2 linked regions of the Desulfovibrio desulfuricans genome follow. The main gene of each other region encodes a partner of the protein of the gene in region 2 in a complex. Links are inferred from orthologs where the notes say so. Each region holds a gene or a part of one and is shown on either strand. Other genes may lie near its edges. The genes, in order: prfA and prmC.

Region 1 (3,293 bases), on a different replicon or contig from region 2:
GGCAAGCAGTGAGGATGCCGTTGCGCTCGCCCGCTGGAACGCCCTTATGCTTGCCGGACGCGAAAGCCGCGAACTGTGGCAGGAAGAAATCCAGATGGGACGCGCCTTGCGCCGCATTTTGCACGATCAGGACATGCTGCCGCACTGGCCTCTGCCAGACAACGCGGGGTACACGGCCTGTTTTGCTGTTGCCGCCGTCATGCTCGACCAGCACGCCCGCAGCATGGAGCCTTTTAGCGACCCTGCCGCGCAACAGCGCGCCGGGATGGATGCGGCCTGCGCCTATGTGTGGAGCTGGCTGCAAAATCAGGTGGCCGTGGCCTGCAAAACGGTACCTCTGGGCCAGACCGCCGCACAAAAACTGTTGCTGGAGTTCATGCCTGCCGTGCCGCAACTGGTGGCGCAGGCAGCGGCCCTGCCCGATGACGACATCGGCTCCAGCCTCCCCGGCCTTGCCCTGTGCAGCGCCGGACACGAACGACAATACACCCGACTTTTCAGGAGTTGAACGTCATGACCAATAGACCCTGCCTGCGAGTGGGCGTTGGTGGCCCAGTGGGTTCCGGCAAAACGGCCCTCTTGCGCCACCTGTGCATGCGCCTTCGCAAGCACTACAACATGGCTGTCGTCACCAACGACATTTATACCCGCGAGGATGCGGAATTTCTGCTGCGTCACAACGCCCTTGAGGCCGACCGCATCATCGGCGTTGAAACGGGCGGCTGCCCGCACACTGCCATCCGCGAAGACGCCTCCATGAACATTCAGGCAATTGAAGAGCTTCAGGCCCGCCATCCCGGCCTTGAGCTGGTGCTGGTGGAAAGCGGCGGAGACAACCTCTCCGCCACGTTCAGCCCGGAACTGGCAGACCTCACCATCTATGTCATCGATGTGAGCGGCGGGGACAAAATCCCGCGCAAGGGCGGCCCCGGCATCACCAAGTCCGACCTGCTCATCATCAACAAGGTTGACCTCGCGCCCATGGTGCATGCCTCGCTGGACGTGATGGAGCGCGACACCCGGCGCATGCGCGGCGAACGCCCCTATGTGCTCACAGAGATGCTTTCCGGCGCAGGCATTGAAGCCGTGATCGCCTTTATCATCCGCGAGGGCATGCTGCGGCTGCCCGACCAGTCAGTATAAGTGCATTGCCTGCCGCGTGGATGCCCGCCACGCAGACGCAAAAAACGCCCGCGATTGCGGGCGTTTTTAGTATCCATATTACAGGCAGGCGATTAATCAGAAGCCTGCGCCTTGAGCGCATCGGCCTGCGCCACAGTGCTCAGGGCTTCAATCAGAGGATCGATTTCGCCTTCCATGATGCGGTCCAGAGAATACAAGGTCAGGTTGATGCGGTGATCCGTGCAACGCCCCTGCGGGAAATTGTAGGTGCGGATGCGTTCGGAACGGTCGCCGGAACCCACCTGCGACTTGCGGTCGGCGGAAATTTCCGAATTATAGCGTTCACGCTCGGCGGCCAGGATGCGCGAGGCAAGCACCTTCATGGCGCGGGCCTTGTTTTTGTGCTGCGAACGTTCATCCTGACAGGTCACAACGGTATTGGTGGGCAAGTGCGTGATGCGCACAGCCGATTCCGTTTTGTTGACGTGCTGGCCGCCAGCGCCGGAGGCCCGGTAAATGTCGATGCGCAGGTCTTCCGGGCGGATTTCCACGTCCACTTCTTCCGCTTCGGGCATAACGGCCACGGTGGCGGCAGAGGTGTGGATGCGGCCCTGGGCTTCCGTGGCGGGCACACGCTGCACGCGGTGGGTGCCCGCCTCGAACTTGAGGCGGCTGTACACCTTGTTGCCGCTGATAAGGCAGATAACTTCCTTGAGGCCGCCCGATTCAGAGGGCGATTCGCTCATGAGTTCCACCTTCCAGCCCTTTACTTCGGCATAGCGCGAATACATGCGGAACAGGTCAGCGGCAAACAGGGCCGCTTCTTCGCCGCCAGTACCGGCGCGGATTTCAAGAATGGTGTTCTTTTCGTCCAGCGGATCCTTGGGCAGCAGCATGAGCTTGAGCTCCTGCTCCACCTCGGGCAGTTCCGTTTCAATGCGGCGCAGGTCTTCCTGGGCAAGCTCGCGCATTTCCGGGTCTTCATCGCGCAGCAGCAGCTTGTTTTCGGCCTGTTCCTGCAACAGCGCCTTGTGACGGCGGTACATCCCCACAATGTCGCGCAGATCGGCATGGGCCTTGGTGAGCTTGCGGTAGTGTTCCTGATCGTTGAACACGTCCGGCTCAGCCAGGGAATGCTCCAGCTCCATGAATTTCTTTTCCAGACCTTCCAATTTGGCGAACATAGGTGTCTCCAACACGCTGTGGGCGGAAAAAACGAAAATCGGGCGCGCAGCCATGCCGCAAGCAGCATGTCAGGCAACAGGCCCATGTACAGCATCTGCCGCAAAGGCGGCAGAAAAAGACGGCAATAAGCGCTATTCCGTGGTGTAGGCTACGGTGCGCACCCTCGCGCCGTCATCCGGGCCAAGGGCTTCACGCAGGGCCACCACGGCCACTTCAAGCTGGCTTTCGTCAGGCTCGTAGGTGGTGAGCCGCTGGAGGGCCAGCCCCGGGGCGCGCAGCACAGTTGCCGACAGCCCTTCGGGCAGCTTGGCGGCGTAGCGTATAAGCTCATAGGCCAGCGCGCTTATAGGCACCATCAACAGCAGCTTGACTCCAATGGTGAGTGCGTGCTTGGCCACTTCGCCCTGCGGCGTGTAAATGCTCAACATCAGGGGAACCAGCACCGCATGCAGCAATATGGAAATGCTGATGACAAACAGCAAAAACGTGGTTCCGCAGCGCGGATGCAGACGGCTTTTACCCATGGCAGCGGCTGCGTCCACATCGCCCCCCGCCTCATAGGCGTGGATGGTTTTGTGTTCTGCCCCGTGATACTGAAAAACACGGCGGATATCAGGCACATATGAAATTGCCTTGATATACCCCATGAAGATGCAGCACTTGAAAAAGCCGTCCCAGAGGTGGAACGAAAGCCCTTCCACATCGCCGCCAAGGCGCGCCCAAAGCATCACCAGCGAGAGCAGGTGCGGCACAACCACAAAAAGGCCTACTGCCATCAGCAGGGCCAGAATCAGCGTAAGCACCAGATGCCAGCCGGAGATTTCCTCCTGCTCGCTCTGGGCCACAGCTTCAACCGAGCGGTTGAGCGCCTTGATGCCGTTGACCAGGGTCTCCAGCAGCACAGGAAAGCCCCGTACAAAGGGCTTTTTGAGCCAGGGGCTGCGGGTAAGCGAAAACCACGGGCAGCGCATGGCACGAATGACGCC
Region 2 (3,195 bases):
GGAATGAAGTCGTCGCAAGCCTGCAGAAGGTCAAGAATGCACTTGGCTTCGGGCGCGTCGGGGTTATCGCATTCCAGAGCCTTAAGGGCGGAACCGCGGATAACCGGAACGTCATCACCGGGGAAGTCGTAGCTGGAGAGCAGTTCGCGAACTTCAAGTTCCACGAGTTCCAGCAGTTCTTCGTCGTCAACCAGATCGCACTTGTTCAGGAACACCACGAGCTGGGGCACGCCGACCTGACGGGCAAGCAGGATGTGCTCACGGGTCTGGGGCATGGGACCGTCAGTGGCGGCCACAACGATGATACCGCCGTCCATCTGGGCAGCGCCGGTGATCATGTTCTTGATGTAGTCGGCGTGGCCGGGGCAGTCAACGTGGGCGTAGTGACGGGTAGCGGTTTCGTATTCCACGTGTGCGGTGGAAATGGTGATGCCGCGTTCCTTTTCTTCGGGGGCCTTGTCGATTTCGTCATACGAAATGAACTTGCCCGAGCCCTTCAGGCCGGCGATCTTGGTGATGGCGGCGGTGAGGGTGGTCTTGCCATGGTCGATGTGGCCGATGGTGCCGATGTTTACATGGGGCTTTTTGCGTTCAAATTTTTCCTTGCCCATTGTACGTCTCCCTGGAGAAAAAAATGTTTGCGTTTTACCTGCGTTACTAAATTCGTTTTGAATTCGTAGAGCTGTAACGCCTGCTCCTCGCGTAACGGCTGCGGTAGTGGGAAGTTCCGTTGGGCGGCCCGCTATCCGCATTCAGTCCCTGGACACCAGGGAACGTGCATTGGCGGACAAGGTGACTGAGGGGGAGGCGGAATCAGGCAGGATTTTGGAGCGGGAAACGGGATTCGAACCCGCAACCCTCAGCTTGGAAGGCTGATGCTCTAGCCGTTGAGCTATTCCCGCACGCTACCGTAGTTCCCCGACAGGCGTCCTGTCTCCTACAGCCAAGGCAGTTTATTCAAACCAGCCACCAACCGTCCAGTATTTGGCGACGGAAAAGTGGTGGTGGAGGGGGGTGGATTTGAACCACCGAAGTCTTACGACGACAGATTTACAGTCTGTTCCCTTTGGCCACTCGGGAACCCCTCCACTCTTGCCGAAAAGTCGGAAAGTCCGATCTTCGTTCAGCTTCTTGTGGAGCTGGCGATGGGACTCGAACCCGCAACCTGCTGATTACAAATCAGCTGCTCTGCCAGTTGAGCTACGCCAGCGGCAACACAGCTTATTAGCGATTTTCATTCTGCTTTGCAAGCAAAAATTTCGCTTTGGCTCAAATTTTTTCAAATTATAGTGAGCCGTGCTGCTTTTTACCGTTTTTCGCGCCTTTGCGCGGAAACGATTTGGCCTTATAGCCCTTTCCTCGCCAATGTGCAACGGTTAAGTTGGGCAATGTCCCGTTTATTTTCAATTTTTTTGAAAATTCCCGTGGCAGCCAGCATTTCGCGCACGGCCTCCGCTTGGTTTGCGCCGTGCTCCAGCAAAACCCAACCGCCATTTTGCAATGCAAGCGCGGCTGCATCCACGGCTGCTTTAAGGTGGAGCAGGCCGTTGTTTTCAGAGAACAGGGCGCTGTGCGGCTCGTTGTGCAACACTTCATCCATAACCATGTGCCGCTCGGCATCAGCTATATATGGAGGGTTGCTCACAAGCAGACGCAGCGATTCCGGTTTGAGCGGCGGAGTACGCATGTCTGCGCGCAGCGCCGCAATTCTGCCATCTACACTATGCCGCACCGCATTCTGCGCGGCAACGGCAATGGCATTGGGGCAGATATCCAGCAGAATACCGCTCCAGCAGGGGCGCTCCGCCGCCAGGGTGATGCCGATGCAGCCTGTGCCGGTGCCCAGGTCTGCAAAGCTGAGGTGTTCTTCCGGCAGCAGCTCCAGAGCATTGTCTACAATGAGTTCTGTTTCCGGTCTGGGAATAAGGGTGTGCGGCGTAACCGTAAAGTCGCGGCCATAAAATTCCTTGCGCCCGATGATCTGGGCCAGAGGTTGCCCCGTGGCCCGGCAGGCCACCAGCGCTAGAAAATTATTCTCTTCTATGGCCGTCAGCTCCCGCCCCGCCTCCAGAATGCAAAAAAGGCGGGCGGATCCTGAAGGATCCCCCTTGAGCGTTTCGCGCGCCAGCACTTCTGCGCAAAGGCGGGGGCTGTCCACCCCCGCCTTTGTCAGTTGTTCTGTCGCTTCATCTATATATTGCTTGAGGCGCACGAATGTCAGGCTCCGGCTTCCGCGGGCCGCTTGGGCTTTCTGGCGCCAGCGGTTTTGGCTGTTGCCGTGCCCTTGGCTGCTACACCCGTGGATTCTTCCACCTTGCTTTTGCCGCCCTTGCCCGTTGCGGAACTGCCGCGCCCACCCTTGGTTTCAAACACGATGGGCAGCAGTTCGTCATAATGGTGCACAGGGTGCACGGTGATGCGCTTGAGCAGTTCCTTGGGCACATCCTCAAGATCTTTGACGTTCTGGTGCGGAATGACCACGTGCTTGAGACCGCGCGCCACGCCCGCCAGAATTTTTTCCTTGATGCCGCCCACAGGCAGCACCCGGCCTTGCAGGGTGATCTCGCCGGTCATGCACAGGTCTGCGCGCACACGCCGTCCGCTCAGGGCGGAGATGAGGGCCGTGGTCAGCGTAACGCCCGCCGAGGGGCCGTCCTTGGGCGTTGCGCCCGCAGGCACGTGCACGTGCAGGTCGTATTGCGACACAAAACCGGGGTCCACGCCAAGGTCGTCCGCACGGCTGCGGATGTAGCTCAAGGCAGCCTGGGCGCTTTCCTTCATCACATCACCAAGTTGCCCGGTGAGGGTGAGGCCTCCCTTGCCCTTCATGACAGTGGCTTCAACAGTCAGCACTTCGCCGCCAGCGGGCGTCCAGGCCAGGCCCAGAGCCATGCCGGGCATGAGCTTCTTTTCCTTTTCGTCTTCAATAAAGCGGGGCGCGCCCAACAGTTTTTCCACATCGGCCACGTCAACCATAAAGGGCGGCTTTTTGCCCTCGGCCTTACGGCGGGCCAGTTTGCGGCAGATGGAGGAAAGCTCGCGCTCAAGGTTGCGCAGCCCGGCCTCGCGCGTGTATTCGCGGATGATCTTTTCCAGGGCTTCTTCCGTCAGTTCCACATCCTTTGGGGCAAGGCCATTGTCTTCCACCTTCTTGGGCAGCAGATGCTTGCGGGCGATCTGGGCCTTTTCCTGCAA

The links.
Region 1: the proteins of prmC (region 2) and prfA are in contact, whole or in part, in a crystal structure (PDB 2B3T), measured with the Escherichia coli proteins. The link is inferred for Desulfovibrio desulfuricans from one-to-one orthologs.

What each region holds. Positions count from the first base shown.
Region 1 is NZ_JANFYZ010000004.1:106,349-109,641, forward strand. What follows is about bases 272-3,246. They hold prfA (peptide chain release factor 1), read right to left. Parts: upstream 2,307-3,246; coding sequence 1,236-2,306; downstream 272-1,235. Other genes in these bases: NE637_RS06300 (urease accessory protein UreF), read left to right, coding at 272-508; ureG (urease accessory protein UreG), read left to right, coding at 514-1,143; NE637_RS06315 (DUF1385 domain-containing protein), read right to left, coding at 2,439-3,246. Also shown: more of NE637_RS06300, read left to right, coding at 1-271; more of NE637_RS06315, read right to left, coding at 3,247-3,293. UniProt on the Escherichia coli protein: Peptide chain release factor 1 directs the termination of translation in response to the peptide chain termination codons UAG and UAA.
Region 2 is NZ_JANFYZ010000002.1:194,541-197,735, forward strand. What follows is about bases 280-3,156. They hold prmC (peptide chain release factor N(5)-glutamine methyltransferase), read right to left. Parts: upstream 2,213-3,156; coding sequence 1,346-2,212; downstream 280-1,345. Other genes in these bases: tuf (elongation factor Tu), read right to left, coding at 280-611; lon (endopeptidase La), read right to left, coding at 2,218-3,156. Outside these bases: more of tuf, read right to left, coding at 1-279; more of lon, read right to left, coding at 3,157-3,195. UniProt on the Escherichia coli protein: Methylates the class 1 translation termination release factors RF1/PrfA and RF2/PrfB on the glutamine residue of the universally conserved GGQ motif, i.e. on 'Gln-235' in RF1 and on 'Gln-252' in RF2.